DNA from 4 places in the Lysinibacillus sp. NPDC097195 genome. Region 3 is predicted to be linked to each of the others. Evidence: riboswitches for the same ligand, from Rfam matches in the RefSeq annotation. Region 3 holds a riboswitch; each other region holds the start of a gene.
What was found. Region 3 has a riboswitch for lysine ahead of ACIQXI_RS05520 (transporter substrate-binding domain-containing protein). Riboswitches for the same ligand answer to the same signal wherever they lie in the genome.
Positions count from the first base shown of each region.

Region 1 (4,668 bases), 810 kb from region 3:
GTCAAACTCGAAAGTAATCGTTGCTATTAATAAAGATCCAGAAGCTAATATCTTCAAGGTAGCTGACTATGGTATTGTAGGGGATTTATTCGAAGTAGTACCATTGCTAATCGAAGAATTTAAAGCGTTAAAAGTGAACGCATAAGCTAGGGTTTATCCCTAGCTTTTTAACTGTATTGAATGGGCGAAAGGGTCCATACATAGCAAAACAATGGATGGTCATTGACGTAGAACCTAAATTATACAGTACAGGCAGATTGTTCGCTCAAGCTAATTTATCCATGCTATACTACAAGCGTAGTAAGATTAAGGAGGATTTCAAATGGCAATTGTACATGCAACAGATGCAACGTTCCAAGATGATATTAAAGAAGGCTTAGTATTAGTCGACTTTTGGGCTGCTTGGTGTGGACCATGTAAAATGATTGGTCCAGTTCTTGAAGAAATGGATGCTGCTGGTAGTGCGGCTAAAATCGTCAAAGTAGACGTGGATAACAACCAAGGTACTGCAGCACAATACCAAATCATGTCTATTCCTTCACTGCTTTTATTCAAAAATGGTGAATTAGTAGACAAAACTGTTGGTTTCCAACCAAAAGAAGCTTTAGAAGCATTTATCGCAAAACATGCTTAATTTGTTTTAAAAAAGAGCTGAGCCATCTTTAGATGTGCTTGGCTTTTTTTCGTTATATAATAAAAGATAAGATAACGCTATACGCTCCTTTTTCATGCATGATGTAAAAAGGGCAATGCGCAAAAGGGAGGCAGGTAGGCGATGAATGATTTAATAAAACGGAAGCTTGAGATTTTACCTGATCAGCCTGGCTGCTATTTGATGAAGGATCGACAAGGGACAATTATTTATGTCGGTAAAGCAAAGGTACTAAAAAACCGAGTGCGTTCCTATTTTACTGGAACTCATGAAGGAAAAACGCAGCGTCTCGTTGGAGAAATTGAGGATTTCGAGTACATTGTGACATCCTCTAATTTAGAAGCGCTTATTCTGGAGTTAAACCTTATTAAGCTACACGATCCTAAATACAATATCATGCTGACGGATGATAAAACGTATCCATATTTAAAAATTACGAATGAAAAACACCCAAGACTTATTACAACGCGTAAAGTAAAAAAAGATAAAGCTAAATATTTTGGGCCATATCCAAATGCATATGCAGCAAGTGAGACGAAAAAGCTGTTAGACAGACTCTACCCACTTCGCAAATGTGTACAATTACCTTCAAAGGTTTGCTTGTATTATCATATGGGACAATGCTTAGCACCTTGTGTGAAAGATATTAATGCACAAATTTATCACGATATGATTGAAGATATGACGAAGTTCTTAAATGGTGGCGTTGAGTCTGTTAAAAAAGAGCTGGAAGAGAAAATGATGGCGGCGGCAGAACAGCTTGAATTTGAACGTGCGAAGGAGTTTCGCGATCAAATTGCCCATATCGAAACCGTTATGCAAAAGCAAAAAATTGTGTCCAGTGATACAACGAACCGAGATGTTTTTGGTTATGCAGTTGAAAAGGGCTGGATGTGCGTGCAAGTGTTTTTCGTCCGTCAAGGGAAGCTGATTGAACGAGATGTATCGATTTTTCCGATTTATCAGGATGTTGAGGAAGAATTTTTAACATTTGTCGGGCGCTTCTATGAAAGACCAGAGCATATTAAACCAAAGGAAATTTTCATTCCGCATTCTATTGATGCAGCCATTTTAACGGAGTTATTAGGTGTAAAAGTACTGACGCCAAAACGCGGACAGAAAAAAGAGCTCGTTGAATTAGCTATGAAAAATGCCGAAATCGCCGTTGCAGCAAAATTCCAATTGATTGAACGCCAGGAAGAGCGAACAATTGGTGCATGTGAAGCTTTGGGCGAAGCCATGGGAATTTCAGTGCCGCTTCGTATTGAAGCATTTGATAATAGTCATATGCACGGGACGGATGCAGTATCAGCAATGGTTGTCTTTATAGATGGTAAACCTGCTAAAAAGGAATATCGTAAATACAAAACACGAACTGCTGCAAAGCATGACGATTACGGGGCAATGCAAGAAGTTATTCGTCGCCGCTACACGCGGGTATTAAAAGAAGGTTTGCCACTACCTGATTTAGTGCTAATTGATGGTGGTAAGGGACAAATGGAAGTGGCACGAGAGGTGCTAGAAGATGAACTAGGTCTTGTCATTCCAATTGCGGGCTTAGCGAAAGATGATAAGCATAATACATCACAGCTGTTATTTGGTGATCCGCCAGAAGTGATTGGATTAAAACGAACGAGTGACGGCTTTTATTTACTACAGCGCATTCAAGACGAAGTACACCGTTTTGCCATTACGTTTTTACGTCAACAGCATGAGAAAAATGCTATTCAATCAGTTCTTGATGGTATTGAAGGGATTGGGCCAAAGCGCAAGCAACAATTATTAAAGCATTTTGGCTCTGTCAAAAAAATTCGTGAGGCAAGTGAACTTGCGCTACAAGAAGCGGGGATGCCAGCAAACTTAGCCAACAGCATATACAGTTATTTTCAGCAACAGTCATTGTCAAAGGATTAGACATATGCTATGGTTGAGGTAGATTGTAGAAATGGCAATGTAGTCATGTTCTACCATGCCCAAAGGAATACCTTCCTAAGGGTAAAAATTAAATATTCACTATTATAAGTGATGATAGAGGTGCAAGATTCAATAGTAACACATTGGAGGATGGACAAATCCAGTGATAATGTGTGAAAGGGGAGCTTGCCGAAGTGAAGTATTGTTGTTTCCGATACTTTGCTGGTTTTGCATTTAATAGATGTAAGACTGTCGAATCTTGACGTTTCGGAGAGCTATCACACATGCGCAAGCTATTTTATTGTACATGTTGCAGGCAGCTTTCACGTTATGTGAGGGCTGCCTTTTTGCTGTTCTAGAGACGAAACGATAAAAGGAGAATGATGAAGATGAGGAGTATTGTACTGAAATTCGGCGGGCCAGCGATTGCCTCAACCGAGCGTATTCAAGAGGTCGCTAACATCGCAATAGCTAAAAAAGAGCTTGGTTATCATGTAGTAGTGGTAACTGCTGCGATGGGACGTACCGCAAAAGAATTAGCGAAAACGGTAAGAGAAATATCAGATGAGGCTTCAAAACGAGAGATGGATGTACTGCTGTCGACGAGTTCCCAACTTTCAAGCGCACTTTTTGCCATTGCTTTACAGGAGGCGGGCCATGATGCAGTGTCATTAACGGGCTGGCAAGCTGGTGTGCAGACGGATGCCAAACATTTTCATGCTCGTATCGACGATATCGATGTACGTCGCATGCAAGAGCATATGAAGCAAGGGCAAATTGTAGTCGTTGCAGGAGAACAGGGGATAAATGCCGCACACGATATTACCACACTTGGTAAGGGTGGAGCTGAAACAACAGCAGTCGCTATAGCGGCGGCATTAGAAGCAGAACGTGTAGATATTTATACAAATGTTGATGGCGTTTATACTGCAGATCCTCGATATATTGAAAAAGCAAGAAAATTAATGGAGATTTCATATGATGAAATGCTTGAGTTATCTCATTTAGGTTCACATATTTTACATCCGCGGGCAGTGGAGCTCGCCAAGAAATTTAAAATCCCGGTTATTATCCGTTCGAGCGTAGATGAGATAGATGGTACTTTATTGAAGGAGGAAGTTGTAATGGAGAAAAATTTAATTGTACGTGGTGTTGCTTATGAGTCGGATGTCATTCGCCTTACGATTGGTTATGATACATACTCCACTGCATCATTAGCAGATATGTTTGCGATATTGGCAGAAAATCGCATTAATGTAGATATAATAGTACAAGCCATTATTGAAGGTGTGAAGCCATCCGTATCGTTTACTATTTTAAAAGAAGAATTTGCTGATGCTTTACGTGTACTAGAAGATAGCAAATTGTCACTCGGTTTTAGTTTTGCTGATTTTGAAATTGGTTTAGCGAAAGTGTCCATTATAGGCTCAGGTATGGCATCAAATCCAGGAGTGGCCGCTCGTATGTTTGACCGTTTACGCCGGGAGGATATAGCAGTGAAAATGGTTAGCACATCGGAAATTAAAGTGTCGGTTGTAGTGCCACAAGACGAGATGATTCGCGCTGCAAACGCCTTACATGACGAGTTTAATTTAGCAGAGGACATTCTCGAAAATTCATAAACATTATGAATAGGGAATACCACCTTGGCGATTCTATCTTATGTGTTATTTAGTATGAATTAAATAGCAGTGATTCCGGCAGAAAAGCATAAAAAAAGTAGAAAAAAGTGTTAGATTGATTGCAGCCAATCTAACACTTTCTCTCTGTTATCCTAGTTTATTCATTTGGTATTGTATGCATAATGCGTTCTTTAACATCCCATTTAACTGTAAACGTGATGAGCTGTTGCTTTTCACGCTTCTCATCATAACATTCAGTGAGGTAACCTTTTGCTTGTTGGATTTGTTCAGCAATAAAACCTGCTTCTAATCTGAAACTGCGATTATGAATTTGCAATAGTGTCGGTTCATTCGTTAAGTGGAAAATACGTCCATCTCTAGATTCCTTTGTTAATTCAAGAGTACCCCAGCTCGCATCTGCGAAAAATGTGATAAGTTCCTCTTGACTTTTACAAGGAAACTTCCGTGCAAGTTCCTTTC
Region 1 covers NZ_JBIWDP010000001.1:254,566-259,233, forward strand. The annotation lists gene ACIQXI_RS01265 (electron transfer flavoprotein subunit alpha/FixB family protein) at 1-145, shown strand, start outside; gene trxA (thioredoxin) at 323-634, shown strand; gene uvrC (excinuclease ABC subunit UvrC) at 776-2,566, shown strand; lysine riboswitch at 2,674-2,852, shown strand; gene ACIQXI_RS01280 (aspartate kinase) at 2,956-4,188, shown strand; gene ACIQXI_RS01285 (YslB family protein) at 4,346-4,668, opposite strand, start outside.
Region 1: it holds a riboswitch for lysine, as region 3 does, so the genes downstream of both, ACIQXI_RS01280 (aspartate kinase) here and ACIQXI_RS05520 (transporter substrate-binding domain-containing protein) in region 3, are expected to answer to the same signal.

Region 2 (4,668 bases), on a different contig from region 3:
AAACCGACAGGCGGGTAACACCGCGCGGGGGTTCGAATCCCTCTACCTCCTCCATTTTTATTTCGGGTCAGTAGCTCAGTTGGTAGAGCATTAGATTGAAGCTCTAAGTGTCGGCGGTTCGATTCCGTCCTGACCCATCTTTTTTGCGGGTGTAGTTTAATGGTAAAACCTCAGCCTTCCAAGCTGATGTCGTGAGTTCGATTCTCATCACCCGCTCCATGAAGGGCCTATAGCTCAGCTGGTTAGAGCGCACGCCTGATAAGCGTGAGGTCGATGGTTCGAGTCCATTTAGGCCCATTATAAATTTATTCCGAAGTAGCTCAGTTGGTAGTAGCACCTGACTGTTAATCAGGTTGTCGCAGGTTCGAGTCCTGCCTTCGGAGCCATGGCCCCTTGGTCAAGCGGTTAAGACACCGCCCTTTCACGGCGGTAACACGGGTTCGAATCCCGTAGGGGTCATCAAATAAAGCATGTAGCATTTTTGCTACATGCTTTTTTCTTGTAATGGGGCTTTTTTCTGTAAGCTGATAAAAGTTTTGTTCGACCGTCTAGTTAAAATTTGAACAAAGTATTTCATATATAAAAGATGTATGTTTTCTGACGGATTTTTTCGTGGTGAATTTAATTTTGTTCATCTAATATGAGGATAGATGGAGGAAAACGACATGAATGTACAAGAGATACGACGTTTTTTAGCACTTTATCAAATGGAACAAAATAAGTCTGAACAATGGTTAACAAATAGATTACAACAAGTTGACAAAGAAGGTGTATATATTCCTTCAACAGAAGAGCTTACTTTTGGTGCACGCGTGGCATGGCGTAATAGTAATAAATGTATCGGTAGATTGTTTTGGCAATCATTACATGTTGAGGATGCACGTGATATTTTAGATGAGCATGCAATTTTTCAAAAGCTATTGCATCATATTCGTTATGCAACAAATGATGGTAAAATCCGTCCAACGATTACGGTATTTGCAGCTGACAGAGTGAGAGTCTGGAACCATCAGCTAATACGTTATGCAGGCTATGAAACGGCTGAAGGCATTGTTGGGGATCCACATTCGGTATCTTTTACAAAGGTTTGTGAATCACTAGGCTGGCGTGGAGAGGGCACAGCTTTTGATGTGCTACCCCTTGTTATACAGGTGGATAATCGAAGTCCACAATGCTTTACAATTCCTCAAGAGGACGTATTGGAAGTTGCTATTCGTCATCCTGAGCATCCCCAAGTAGAAGAGCTTGCGTTGAAATGGTATGCGGTGCCGATTATTTCGAGCATGCGGTTTCAAATGGCAGGTATTGATTTTCAGGCAGCCCCTTTTAATGGCTGGTATATGGGGACAGAAATTGGGGCACGCAATTTAGCCGATCATGATCGTTATAATATATTACCGAGAATAGCTGAAATTTTTGGACTCGATACCACGAGACAGGCATCGCTTTGGCGTGATCGCGCATTAGTAGAATTAAATATTGCGGTCCTTCATTCCTTTAAAGAAGATGGTGTCAGTATTGTCGATCATCATACAGCGGCACAGCAATTTAAGCTGTTTGAAGAAGCAGAACATAAGGCAGGACGTGATTTAACAGGTAACTGGACTTGGTTGATTCCACCATTATCGCCTGCAACAACTCACATCTTTCATAAGCCTTACAATAATGTGTACAATACGCCGAATTATTTCTACCAAAAACCCCCTTACTGAAAATGAGGTGGCTAATACTAGGTACTCAAGGTGTAAAGTTATTGAATACTTCTGATTGAAAAAAGTGTTAGATTGATTAGTCAATCTAACACTTTTACTTTTTAATTTACATATTCATTTTTAGAAGCTCTAAATGAGCAGAAGAATAGTAAAGCCGCAACGACAACAAATAGCCAACCAGCGGTGTTCCAGCCACCAAATAAATCATGCAGGTAACCAAATAAAATAGGGCCTACTGCGGCTAATAAATAGCCTAATGATTGGGCAAAGCCCGATAAATCAGCTGCCTCATATGCCGTACGAGTACGAAGTGTAAAGAACATCATGGCAAGTGAAAATGAAGCGCCGCCTGCTAATCCTAGCAATATCATCCACAATACCGCAAGACTAGTCCATTCCATGACAAGGCCAGTAAAGCCGACAACATAAAATGCAGTAAACATCAAAACTAGAGGTCGTTGTGATGTCATTTTACTAGCGATAATCGGTACAGCTAGAGCCATAGGTACTTGAGAAATTTGCATGATGGAGAACATCCACCCAGCACGATCTGGGGCGATTCCTTGTGCGATATAGATTTCGGGAATCCAAGCTGCAGTTGTATAAAATAATAATGATTGTAAACCCATAGCGCCAGTAACTGCCCAAGTAACGGGTGATTTCCATAATGGAATACGCGTTTTCGTAGAGGCTACAGTTGGTTCAGGTTTATTCGCTTTTAATTGAGGAATCCAAATTACAATCGTTACTACAACAAGAACTAGCGCAATAGCAAGTGCACCTTGCCAGCCAAGAGAAGCATTGGCTATTGGATAACTAATGCCAGCGCCAATTCCTGCAGTTAAGTTCATAGACATTGTAAAAAAGGCCATCAGTAAGCCTACGTGATAAGGGAATTTCAATTTCAACAGCCCTGGTATTAGGACGTTACCAAATGAAATAGCAATACCAATTATCATTGTACCGAACACGAGTAAACCAGTTGTACCAAGTGAGCGCAACACAATTCCTAGTGCTAATAAAATCGTTGATAAAAATAGTGTCAATTCAAGCCCCATTTTTCGTGCAACTACTGGTGCAATGGGTGACACGAGTGCAAATGCAAGCAATGGAATAGTTGTTAGAAAGCCTGCCAGCACATTGGATATGCCAAGATCCTCACGAATAAAGGAAATAATCGGCCCTACAACCGTTAATGGCATACGTAATGTCGAAGCAAGAAAGATGACACCGATGACTAATAAGAGCGTTGTGCCCTTCCAGTTAATCTTTCTGCTAGGATACGTAGATTCTTCGTTTGTTGTCAAAATAAGTACCTCCCTGATACAACAATTATAATTCAAGCCACTATAACACTTTAACACATTAATAAAAATAGTTGAATATTCACAAAATACGGAACTTTAATCGTTTTATTGAAATGTCTTAGGTCGTATGATAAACTAGGACACATCATAAATTTAATAATTATATGCCTCATGTTTGTATTGAGGTAGAGGTCGCGGTATTTATTAGTAAGTTAATGGAGATGACAAGCATTAACGATGTTAGCTGAAAGGAAATATCGCCGAAGTGTGAGGGGACTTGAAAACCTCATGCTGGGGCTGTCTCCGAAAGGAACAGAACTGTCACGTTGGACAACGTGTTGCGCTATCATTTTGAAGAAACAGAGGATTTACTTAGCCATCACAACGTTCATGTGATGGCATTTTTTTGCCTCTTATAAAAGGAAGGAAGCTTTAATGTGAGTGAGATAAAAGTTAATCAGCTCGGTCATAAAGCACCGGAGCTGAAAAAAGAATTAAAAAGCCGTCATATAACAATGATTTCATTAGGCGGTACTATTGGAACAGGTCTATTTTTAGCAAGTGGTGGCGCAATAGCACAAGCAGGGCCAGGCGGTGCACTTCTTGCCTATGCACTAATCGGCATTATGGTGTATTTCTTAATGACGAGCTTAGGCGAGATGGCAGCTTATATGCCGTCATCAGGGTCATTTAGTACGTATGCAACAAAATTTGTAGATCCTGCGCTTGGCTTTGCCCTTGGCTGGAACTACTGGTATAACTGGGCAATTACCATTGCAGCAGAAATTGCAGCAGTTTCTCTTATTATGAAGTACTGGTTCCCAGACAGTTCTTCTGCACTTTGGACTGTTATATTTATTGCGATTGTCCTAACATTTAATTTACTGTCTGTAAAAAGCTATGGGGAAAGTGAATATTGGTTTGCAATGATAAAAGTTGCAACGGTTATTGTTTTTATTATCGTCAGCCTATTGATGATTTTCGGTATTATAGGCGGGCAAGCACCGGTTGGCTTCACAAATTTCTTTATCAGTGATGGGCCATTCCATGGCGGCTTCCTTGCAACATTCGGTATATTTCTAGCAGCAGGCTTCTCGTTCCAAGGGACAGAGCTATTAGGAATCACTGCTGGAGAAACGGATGATCCAGGTAAAAATATTCCGAAAGCTGTTAAATCTGTATTTTGGCGTATTATTTTATTTTATATTTTAGCGATTGCAGCCATTGGGATGTTGATTCCATTTACGGATGCACGTTTATTATCTGAAGATATTGCAGTATCTCCATTTACATTAGTATTTGACCGTTTAGGCATTGCTTTTGCGGCTTCATTAATGAATGCTATTATTTTAACAGCGATGTTGTCCGCAGGTAATTCTGGTTTATATGCTTCATCTCGTATGTTATGGCAATTAGCAGTAGATGGCCACGCACCTAAAATTTTTGCAAAGCTTAGCCGTCGTGGCATTCCGATTTATGCATTACTACTAACATTAGCGGTAGGTTGCTTAGCATTTTTAGCTTCATTCTTTGGAGATGGCGTTGTTTATATGTGGCTTTTAAACGCTTCTGGGATGTCAGGCTTCATTGCCTGGCTTGGTATTGCTTTTAGTCATTATCGCTTCCGTAGAGCGTATGAAGCGCAAGGT
Region 2 covers NZ_JBIWDP010000003.1:342,408-347,075, reverse strand. The annotation lists tRNA gene ACIQXI_RS16940 (tRNA-Ser) at 1-54, shown strand, start outside; tRNA gene ACIQXI_RS16935 (tRNA-Phe) at 65-137, shown strand; tRNA gene ACIQXI_RS16930 (tRNA-Gly) at 146-219, shown strand; tRNA gene ACIQXI_RS16925 (tRNA-Ile) at 224-297, shown strand; tRNA gene ACIQXI_RS16920 (tRNA-Asn) at 310-386, shown strand; tRNA gene ACIQXI_RS16915 (tRNA-Glu) at 388-459, shown strand; gene ACIQXI_RS16910 (nitric oxide synthase oxygenase) at 666-1,712, shown strand; gene ACIQXI_RS16905 (CynX/NimT family MFS transporter) at 1,814-3,019, opposite strand; lysine riboswitch at 3,198-3,373, shown strand; gene ACIQXI_RS16900 (amino acid permease) at 3,457-4,668, shown strand, end outside.
Region 2: it holds a riboswitch for lysine, as region 3 does, so the genes downstream of both, ACIQXI_RS16900 (amino acid permease) here and ACIQXI_RS05520 (transporter substrate-binding domain-containing protein) in region 3, are expected to answer to the same signal.

Region 3 (4,668 bases):
TTAATACTTCCCCAACCATTTCAGGATCTAGTGCGGATGTTGGTTCATCGAATAACATCACATCTGGATTCATCGATAACGCGCGGGCAATTGCAACACGTTGCTTTTGACCACCAGAAAGTTGTCGAGGCTTTGCATTGACGTATTGATCCATGCCGACAATTTTAAGATACTTCAAAGCTGTTTTCTCTGCTTCTTCTTTCGAACGTTTTAATACTTTTACTTGACCTACAGTACAATTTTTCAAGACATTATGATTATTAAACAAATTAAACTGTTGGAAAACCATACCTAAATGAGTACGATAAGCTTGAATATTATGCTTTTCGTCTAAAATATTTTCCCCTTTATAAATAATTTCTCCGCCACTTGGTATTTCAAGTAAATTGATACAACGTAGAAGTGTAGATTTTCCGGAGCCTGATGACCCGATTAAACAAACTACTTCTCCCTTGTCCACTTTAAAATTCACATCTTTTAACACTTGGTTACGTCCAAATGATTTACTTAAATGTTCAATTTGAATGACTGCCATTTGTTCGTCCCCCTAATCAATTTCTTTCAGTTCTTTTTGGTAAGCATCCGGTCCATCAAGACGTTTTTCAACATAAAGTAAAATTCTTGATGCCGTAAATGTCATAATAAAGTAAAGCACACAAGCTACAAAGAAAGATTCGAAATAGCGGAAGTTATTCCCTGCAATCGATTTTGTTTGGAAGTATAATTCCGTTACCCCTATCACGTTTAAGACAGCCGTATCTTTAATATTCATAATCAATTGGTTACCTGTAGCAGGTAAAACATTGCGTGCCACTTGTGGTAATACAACATTCATCATAATTTGTACATGTCCCATACCAATGGCTGAAGCAGCTTCGTATTGACCTTTATCGACTGACACAATCCCACCGCGTACGATCTCTGCCATATAAGCTCCCGTATTAAGCGAGACGACTAAAATCCCAGCTGTAATAAAGTGCATATCGATGCCAAAAGCAATATCTAGTCCGTAATATACTACCATTGCTTGTACAATCATTGGTGTACCACGGAAAAATTCAACATAACAAGTCAGTATAAAATTTATACATTTTAATCCATAATATTTTATACCTTTTTTACGAACTGGAATGGTATGCATAATCCCAATAAAAAATCCGATGAATGCACCAATAATTGTACTAATTATGGAAATAAGTAATGTATAATACGTACCCCGTAAAAACATTTGCCAGTTGTTTTCTATAATCGAAATGATCCAATCAAAACTCATGATGTTCCTCCTAACAACGTTTGTTGCTTGATATCAATTATGTCTTAGCGAAATCATCTCTTCATTTGAATTTTTAGCTTTGTTCAAATTATGTGACATACTTCTTAGACATGCGTTATTCACATTGATTTCCTCACTGAATTAACGAATTTTTACTATAGAGGCTGCACTCAACTCCAACCATATTTTTAACAATACTTAGATACGAAAAAATAGCATACTCGTAAATTATCAGTATACTATTCTTTCGCATTAAGACAGCTCCTCTATCTTACTGCGCTGCCGGTTGTTGTAAAATTGCTTCTTCCATAATTTTTTGACGATCATCTTCGGAAATGCCTTTTAAGATTTCATTAATTTTATCTAAACTTGCATCACCTTTACGTAAACCTACTGCAATCGATGTATTTGAAATATCTGTATCAAATCCTTCTTCAAATGATACAAATGTGAATTTATCGTTTGCTGCAGCGGCAGAAATTCCTTCTGGACGTTCTGCTACATAGCCATCAATTTTTCCAGCTTCTAGCGCTACACGCATTGCAGCGAAGTTTTCCATCGCTGTTTGCTTCTTTACACCTTTAATTTGATCAATCACATTATAGTTAGATGTATTTAACTGTGATGTTACTTTTGCATCTGAGAAATCTTGAATTGATTTAGCATTTTCAAATTTGCTACCTTTTTGAATCACCATAACAAAATCAGAAGTATAGTAGTTTTCTGTGAAATCAATTGTTTGTTTACGTTCTTCTGTTGGAGACATCCCTGCTACAATTGCATCGATTTTTTTCGACTGTAGTGCTGGCACTAAACCGTCCCATTCCAATTTAACAATGACTAATTTTTTCCCTAATCCATCAGCGATTTTTTTTGCCATTTGTACATCGTAACCGCCTGCATACTCTGCATTATCGGCAATTTTCACTGCACCATTTGCATCATCTTGCTGCGTCCAGTTAAACGGTGGATAGCCTGCCTCCATACCGATGCGGAATTCTCCACCTGTTTCTTCACTCACAGCATCGCCAGCTGTGTTGTTCTCTTTTTTGTCGCCAGCACCACAAGCCGCTAGCAAAATTGCTGTCATTGCCGTTAACATAAATAGCAACCATTTTCTTTTCATCTAAAACTCCCCTTTTCTGTAAAAAAAATAAAGCAACTGTACAAAAAAAGACCTAAGTTGTGAACTTAGGTCTTACCTTTAATTGACAGTTGCCCAAATCCTCACTATAATTTCCATGTTTCCGAGATAGCACAACCTAGTAAACTGGAATTAGATTTACTAGGACAGTCCTGCACTTATTCACTGCAGACCCAGCATAAAAGTACGAGCTCCTTTTATACTTCGGCGATATTTCCTTCTCCATTACGTCTTCGCTTGCTTATACTCAGCAATGGACTAATAAATACCGCGCCTCTACCTCACAACTACAAAAGTGAGGTTTGTTTATTTAATTGATAAATAGATATTACTATAAAGCTAGCATATTCGTCAAGATAGTTTTATCATTTTTCTGACTAATGACAACATTAGGTAAATACCTTGCCTCCATACGACTATTTCCTTGAGAATTAAAGCATTCACGGTGCTGAATGGATAGCAATAATGCATAAAATATTATGATAAAAAGCATTTATGCTAATACTTATGATTCGTATATAGTGGAATATAGTATACTTTAGTACCATTAAGTCAATTAGCTTTCACCATACATTTTTTTGGCCAGTAATCGCATCGGAAAAAACCCTGCAAAACAGTTATGCTCGCAGGGTTTGAATAGATAATTTATAGAATTAAGAATTTAATAATAAATCTTCTGGATTTTCAAGTAATTCTTTCACTGTTTTAAGGAAGCCAACAGAATCTTTACCATCAATAATACGGTGGTCGTAAGATAGTGCTAAGTACATCATAGGGCGAATTTCTACTTCACCATTCACTTCTACTGGACGTTTTTTAATTGAGTGCATACCTAAAATTGCGGCTTGTGTACCGTTCATAATAGGTGTTGACATTAATGAACCGAATACGCCACCATTTGTAATTGTGAATGAGCCACCTTGAAGATCAGCTAATCCTAATTTTTTATCGCGTGCTTTTTTCGCTAAGTCAGCAATTGAATCTTCAATTTCAGCAAAGTTTTTACGATCAGCATCACGTACAACTGGTACTACTAAACCTTCTTCAGTTGATACAGCTACACCAATATCAAAGAAGTTATTTAAGTGAATTTCATCACCAACGATTTGAGCATTTACGTAAGGATACTTTTTAAGTGCCGCAACAACAGCTTTTGTGAAGAATGACATGAAACCAAGTTTAGAGCCAGTTGACTCAAAGAACTGATCTTTTTTACGTGAACGTAATGCCATAACGTTTGTCATATCTACTTCATTGAAAGTTGTCAGCATTGCAGTTGATTGTTTTACTTCTAAAAGACGTTTAGCAATTGTTTGACGACGACGGCTCATTTTTTCTACTGTCACACGTGAATCGTCAACAGCAACGACTGCTTGTGGTGCTGGTGTTGCTTGTGCTTTTGGTGCTGCTGGTGCTGTACCGTGAGCTGCAACATCTTGTACACGTACACGTCCTTGTGGATCTACTGGAGATACCGCTGCTAAATCAATGCCTTTTTCACGAGCAAGTTTGCGCGCTGCTGGTGAAGCAATGACACGCTCGCCAGAAGTTTCTTCTACAACTGGTGCTGCTGGTGTTGGAGCTGCTACAGCTTGAGCCGCTACAGGAGCTGAAGTTGCTTCCACTGGTGCTGCCGCTGCTGGTGCTGCTGCAGCGCCTTCGCCAGCTTCTACAACTGCAATTACTTGACCTACAAGAACAGTATCGCCTTCTTCAGCTAAAATTTGTGTTAAAACGCCAGCTTCTTCAGAAATGATTTCAGCATTTACTTTATCTGTCTCAAGTTCAACGATGAATTCACCTTTTTCCACGCGGTCGCCCACTTTTTTAACCCATTGTGCAATACTACCTTCTGTAATCGATTCTGCTAATTCAGGGACTTTAATTTCAGCCACTTTCATTTCCTCCTTTGATTAACGTGCATGATGCACATAAAGGGCTACCACCTCAGGCAAGTAGCCCAGCTTCCAGTAATAATGATAGATTTATTTAACTTTTACCGTTTCAGCAACTGCTTCTTCAATTAGAGCTGTTTGCGCTGCTTTATGAGAATCCGCATCACCTTCTGAAGTTGAGCTCATTGCAGGACGACCTACATAACGAAGTTTTTTACCTTCAGATAGTTCATGTAAAGTTTCTAATGCGTAATTCCAAGTACCTTGGTTTTTAGGTTCTTCTTGTACCCAAACAACTTCTTTAACATTTGGATACTTAGCAATAATATCAGCTACTTGCGCAGTTGGGAATGGGT
Region 3 covers NZ_JBIWDP010000001.1:1,066,714-1,071,381, reverse strand. The annotation lists gene ACIQXI_RS05530 (amino acid ABC transporter ATP-binding protein) at 1-535, opposite strand, end outside; gene ACIQXI_RS05525 (amino acid ABC transporter permease) at 548-1,273, opposite strand; gene ACIQXI_RS05520 (transporter substrate-binding domain-containing protein) at 1,545-2,399, opposite strand; lysine riboswitch at 2,519-2,704, opposite strand; gene odhB (2-oxoglutarate dehydrogenase complex dihydrolipoyllysine-residue succinyltransferase) at 3,071-4,312, opposite strand; gene ACIQXI_RS05510 (2-oxoglutarate dehydrogenase E1 component) at 4,403-4,668, opposite strand, start outside.

Region 4 (4,668 bases), on a different contig from region 3:
CATTAAACGAGATGCACTGGCTTGGCCTGTTAAACCAGCTGTCACTGTCGATACAATAATCGCAACCGTGTAAAGCGTTGCAAGAACGGCACCACCGGCTTTTTCTGCTATATCAAATAAAGCTGTATCAGCTGAGCTAAAGTTGGTCACATCCGGCCATACGAGTTGCGCTACATACGCTTGCCCAATAAAAATAATTCCTCCGATTAAACAAGCTAAAATCGCTGCCTTCCAAATATCATCTTTTGGATTAACGGCTTCTTCAGAAAGTGTTGTAATCGAATCAAACCCTAAAAACGAGAAGCAGGCCATGGCGGCGCCAGAAATAATGGCAGACATCACGAATTTTTCATCGTTAAAGAACGGCACAATCGAAAAGAACGACGTACTACTTTCCCCACCGACAATTGTCTTCACACAAAAAATGATAAAAATTACGACAATAATGCCCATAAATAGCACGAGAATTTGATTGGTTTTCGCTGCGATACCAATACCTAAAATATTCACAATCGTAATAATACCTGCAATGAATAACACCCAAGCCCAATACGGAATAGATGGTATTAGTGCATTCGCATATGACGCACCGACCATAAAGACAATGAGTGGTACTAAAACATAATCCATAAACATTGCCCATCCTGCAAAAAATCCTAAATGCGGATTAATGGCACGCTGTGTATAGGTATAAGTCGACCCTCCATTCGGAAAGACCGCAGCCATTCGACCGTAACTATAGGCAGAAAACATCATAGCTACCATCGCAACCAAGTAGGCTAATGGCAACATCCCGCCTGTAGATTCTGCTGCAAAGCCATAAATATAAGCAGGCGCAATTGGCGTCATAAAAGCAATACCATAAATAACTAAATCTTTTAATGTTAAAACACGTTTTAACTGTGGTGTATGATCATTGGCTGTTTGACTCATAGTCTATTTCCTCTCAGACATTCACTGATTCACGTTTAGCTAGTTCCGCTGTTACTAAATCGATGACTTCATCTGTGCTCATCACTTGGCAATAAATTTGATTCATAATCATAATTTCAGCATCATGAAGCTGTTGTGTTGCCGCTGCACATGCATCTTCAACTAAAATCACTTCAAAGCCTGCATCCGCTAAGCTTCGTACTGTTGAAGCAACACATTGATCTGTGACAACGCCTGTACAAACGACTGTTTCAATGCCCATATTGCGCAATAAAAATTCATAGTTCGTGCCACTTAATACACTATCTGTCGTTTTATTGACAACAATTTCATCAGCAAGAGGCGTTAATTCTTCGACCATCTCCGCCCCTGGATCACCGATTGGCAATAAAATATTGTTCCAGCCTGGACGGCGTTGAACAGGAGAACGGTCTCGTCCATCTTTATGATGACAAGCAATGCGTCCAAAAGTAACTTCTAATTGATTCGTACGGAAAAATTCTAAAAGCTTTTTATTGTTCGGAATCGTTAAATTGTCGATACGATCAAAAAAGTATGCCCACTGCTCAAACATGCCCTTTTCTCTTGCCACTTGCGCATCTAACCCGTCACGGCTAATAAACTGATGTTGCATATCGACGATAAGTAATGCTGTTTTATCTGGGTTCACATTGATTTTTTGACCGTCCGTCGGTAAAAATTCATAATATAAAGTTGATGTATTATCCATAATAATTCCTCCAAAATACCTCTTATTCCGAATTGCCTAGACAAATAAAAAAACAGACTCTTTGTGCAAAAGAATCTGTCTAACACAAAAAATGACCTACTCATTTTAAAGCTAGAAACTAAAAATGAATGGACCATTTAAAATTCCCCACTGTTTGTCTAAACAGAGATAGCACAACTTCATAAACAGCTATGTTTATGAAGACAGTCCTGCAACTATTCGCTACAGACCCAGCATATGATGGCGAGAACTCACCATACACTTCGGCGACATTTCCTTCTACCTAACCTCTACGTCTTCTCGGACTCCATTAGGTACTGTTAAACTGTCGCGCCTCTACCTCACTATCGGAAAAGTGAGGCATATTTAATTGTTTGAAATAATTATAGTATTGTGTTTTTTCTATGTCAACCTTTAATTTTACTATATTTTATAAGGTTTACCTTATAAAACTTCAAATAAATAACATTAAAAACATTTTTACACAATAACTTTTGCATGTACTATTCCATTTTACCGATATATGCATTTAACAAGCGACTGAACATTAAGAGCATAAAAAACCACCAATTCTATAATTGATGGTCGTACTTCATTATATCGTTTCGCTTACATTCCCTACATGCTCTTTTTTTAGCATCAGCATGACGATAAAGGAAATGCAATATAACCCTGCTAAGTAAAGCATCGCAACTTTCATATCATAGCTTTGTAAAATATAGCCGACTAGGATTGGAGAGAAACCACCTATCGCTCGACCAAAGTTAAATATTGTGTTTGTTGCTGTACTGCGAATTTGTACAGGATATAGACTACCAATCAGCGCACCATATCCGGCGAACATCCCATTTGAGAAGAAGCCGACAATTGCACCACCTATTAGCACACCTGCACTACCAGTAGCATAAGAGTATAAGAATACTGCACACGCTGAAGCAAGAAGGAAGATACCAAAGGCACGCTTTGCACCAAATCGATCTAAAAATATACCAAAAGATAACATCCCTATAATCATACCTACCGCTGTACTAATTGTCCAAAGAGCAGAGCCAGAAACAGATAAACCTTGTGACTGTTGCAACATTGATGGTAACCAGATCATTAATCCGTTATAACCGGCAATTTGCACCGTCGCCATGATGATTAAAGAAATGGTTGTAATCGCTGTTCGTGGCGTTTCAAACAATTGCACTAACTTGCCCTTTTCAGCTTTTTTACTAGCTTTTTTCTGTTTCTGGGCAGCTAGCCACTCAGGTGATTCATCTAAATTTTTTCTAACGATAAAGGCAAAAATAACGGGTACTACCCCTACAAAGAATAATGCTCTCCAACCTAAAGTAGGAAGAATGATAGCACTTAGTAATGCGGCTAAAATAACACCATATTGCGCGCCTACACTAACATATGAAGATGCACGCCCTTGTTTATTTTTCGGCCAAGCTTCAGCTACAAGTGCCATCCCAATACCGTATTCTCCTCCGGCACCAATACCTGCAATAAATCTAAATAGATATACTTGTTCAATACTTGTCGCTAATCCAGTTAAAGCTGTACCTATTGCAAACAAGATTACGGTATAGGTAAAGACCTTTACCCTACCATACTTATCCGCTAATATCCCGAAAATAATGCCTCCTAAAAGCATCCCTACGTTCGTGATGGAAGAAATAAGTCCTCCCGTTGCTAAATCAATGTTAAATTCGGCAATAATCATTGTCATCGCAAATGAGATAAACATGATATCCATGCCTTCTAATGTTAAACCTGCTACCGATGCGACCACGGTCTTTTTTCGATAATCCATTCTTCTATCCTCCAGTATGTTCTAGATGAAAATAAATCTCTTTTATTTACGAATGAATGGATGTATCTATATAAATATAACGTTTCCATTCTCCTTTTAAGCCTCACTGGACTTCCTTTAAAAGAGGTACGTTAGTTGTGTACTCACAGCTAAATGGCAAAATAAAAGCCCTTTCGTCCAAACAGACAAAAGGGCATGAATAAGCGAAGATATTACTTACATAATAACTTAAAATTCCATGTATCCCTTGTCAGCCTCTCTGGACCGTATTAAAGGTTAATTATTTCAAAAGATATTCTAGCAAAATTATCTTTATTTTCATACAAGAAAATATTGGTAAAAAATGCACAAAGTGATGTCTCGTAAGGCTTGCAGTGCTTCTAAATAAATTTTTACAGTGGCTCCTATAATATGCAAAACTTATTTTCTTCCTGCTTTCAAACATTTCCCTAAGAGCACAATTTGCTGTCACAAGTAAACTTTTCCAGATGCAAATTACGATAAAAACATCAATTTCACTGCTAGCAATTTACAAGTAAATGGGCGGCACGTAACGGCACACTGTACGGACTTCTTCAGTCTTTCACTCCCATTGTTTTTCACATTTTTGTAACATTTTTTCTTACTTTAAGTAGTTGAAATTCTATTTTAATGGTGTTATTATCTCTACGAAAGTTATTTTTGACTTTACAAAGTTGCAAATCTGTGATTTATGTAATGAAGGCAAGAATAGTAATAAAACGCGGATACGCAACGGAGGTTTTTTCTCATGGAAAAAGGTACAGTAAAATGGTTTAACTCAGAAAAAGGTTTTGGATTTATCGAACGTGAAGGTGGCGAAGATGTATTCGTACATTTCTCAGCTATCCAAGGCGAAGGATTCAAATCTTTAGAAGAAGGACAACCAGTAACGTTTGATATTGAAGCAGGGCAACGTGGTCCTCAAGCAACAAACGTTCTAAAAGGATAATTCACTTTTTCCTTGAAGGAGGATGTAATTCTGCAATTTGCAGAGTTGCATCCTTTTCTCTTTCTCAAATCAACTTATAAAAGAAAAAGTTCGAGTTTCACTTCAAACTTTCGTTCATTTTAATTATACTAACGCCGGCCACATACCGCTCCACGTCCAATAGGTCATCCGGTAAGAGCTGATGGTGTCACATTCTAACTCCGACCACACAACAGCTTCAAAATGTGTGAA
Region 4 covers NZ_JBIWDP010000006.1:37,201-41,868, reverse strand. The annotation lists gene ACIQXI_RS19545 (APC family permease) at 1-933, opposite strand, end outside; gene ACIQXI_RS19540 (cysteine hydrolase family protein) at 947-1,663, opposite strand; lysine riboswitch at 1,825-2,010, opposite strand; gene ACIQXI_RS19535 (MFS transporter) at 2,259-3,467, opposite strand; gene ACIQXI_RS19530 (cold-shock protein) at 4,237-4,437, shown strand.
Region 4: it holds a riboswitch for lysine, as region 3 does, so the genes downstream of both, ACIQXI_RS19540 (cysteine hydrolase family protein) here and ACIQXI_RS05520 (transporter substrate-binding domain-containing protein) in region 3, are expected to answer to the same signal.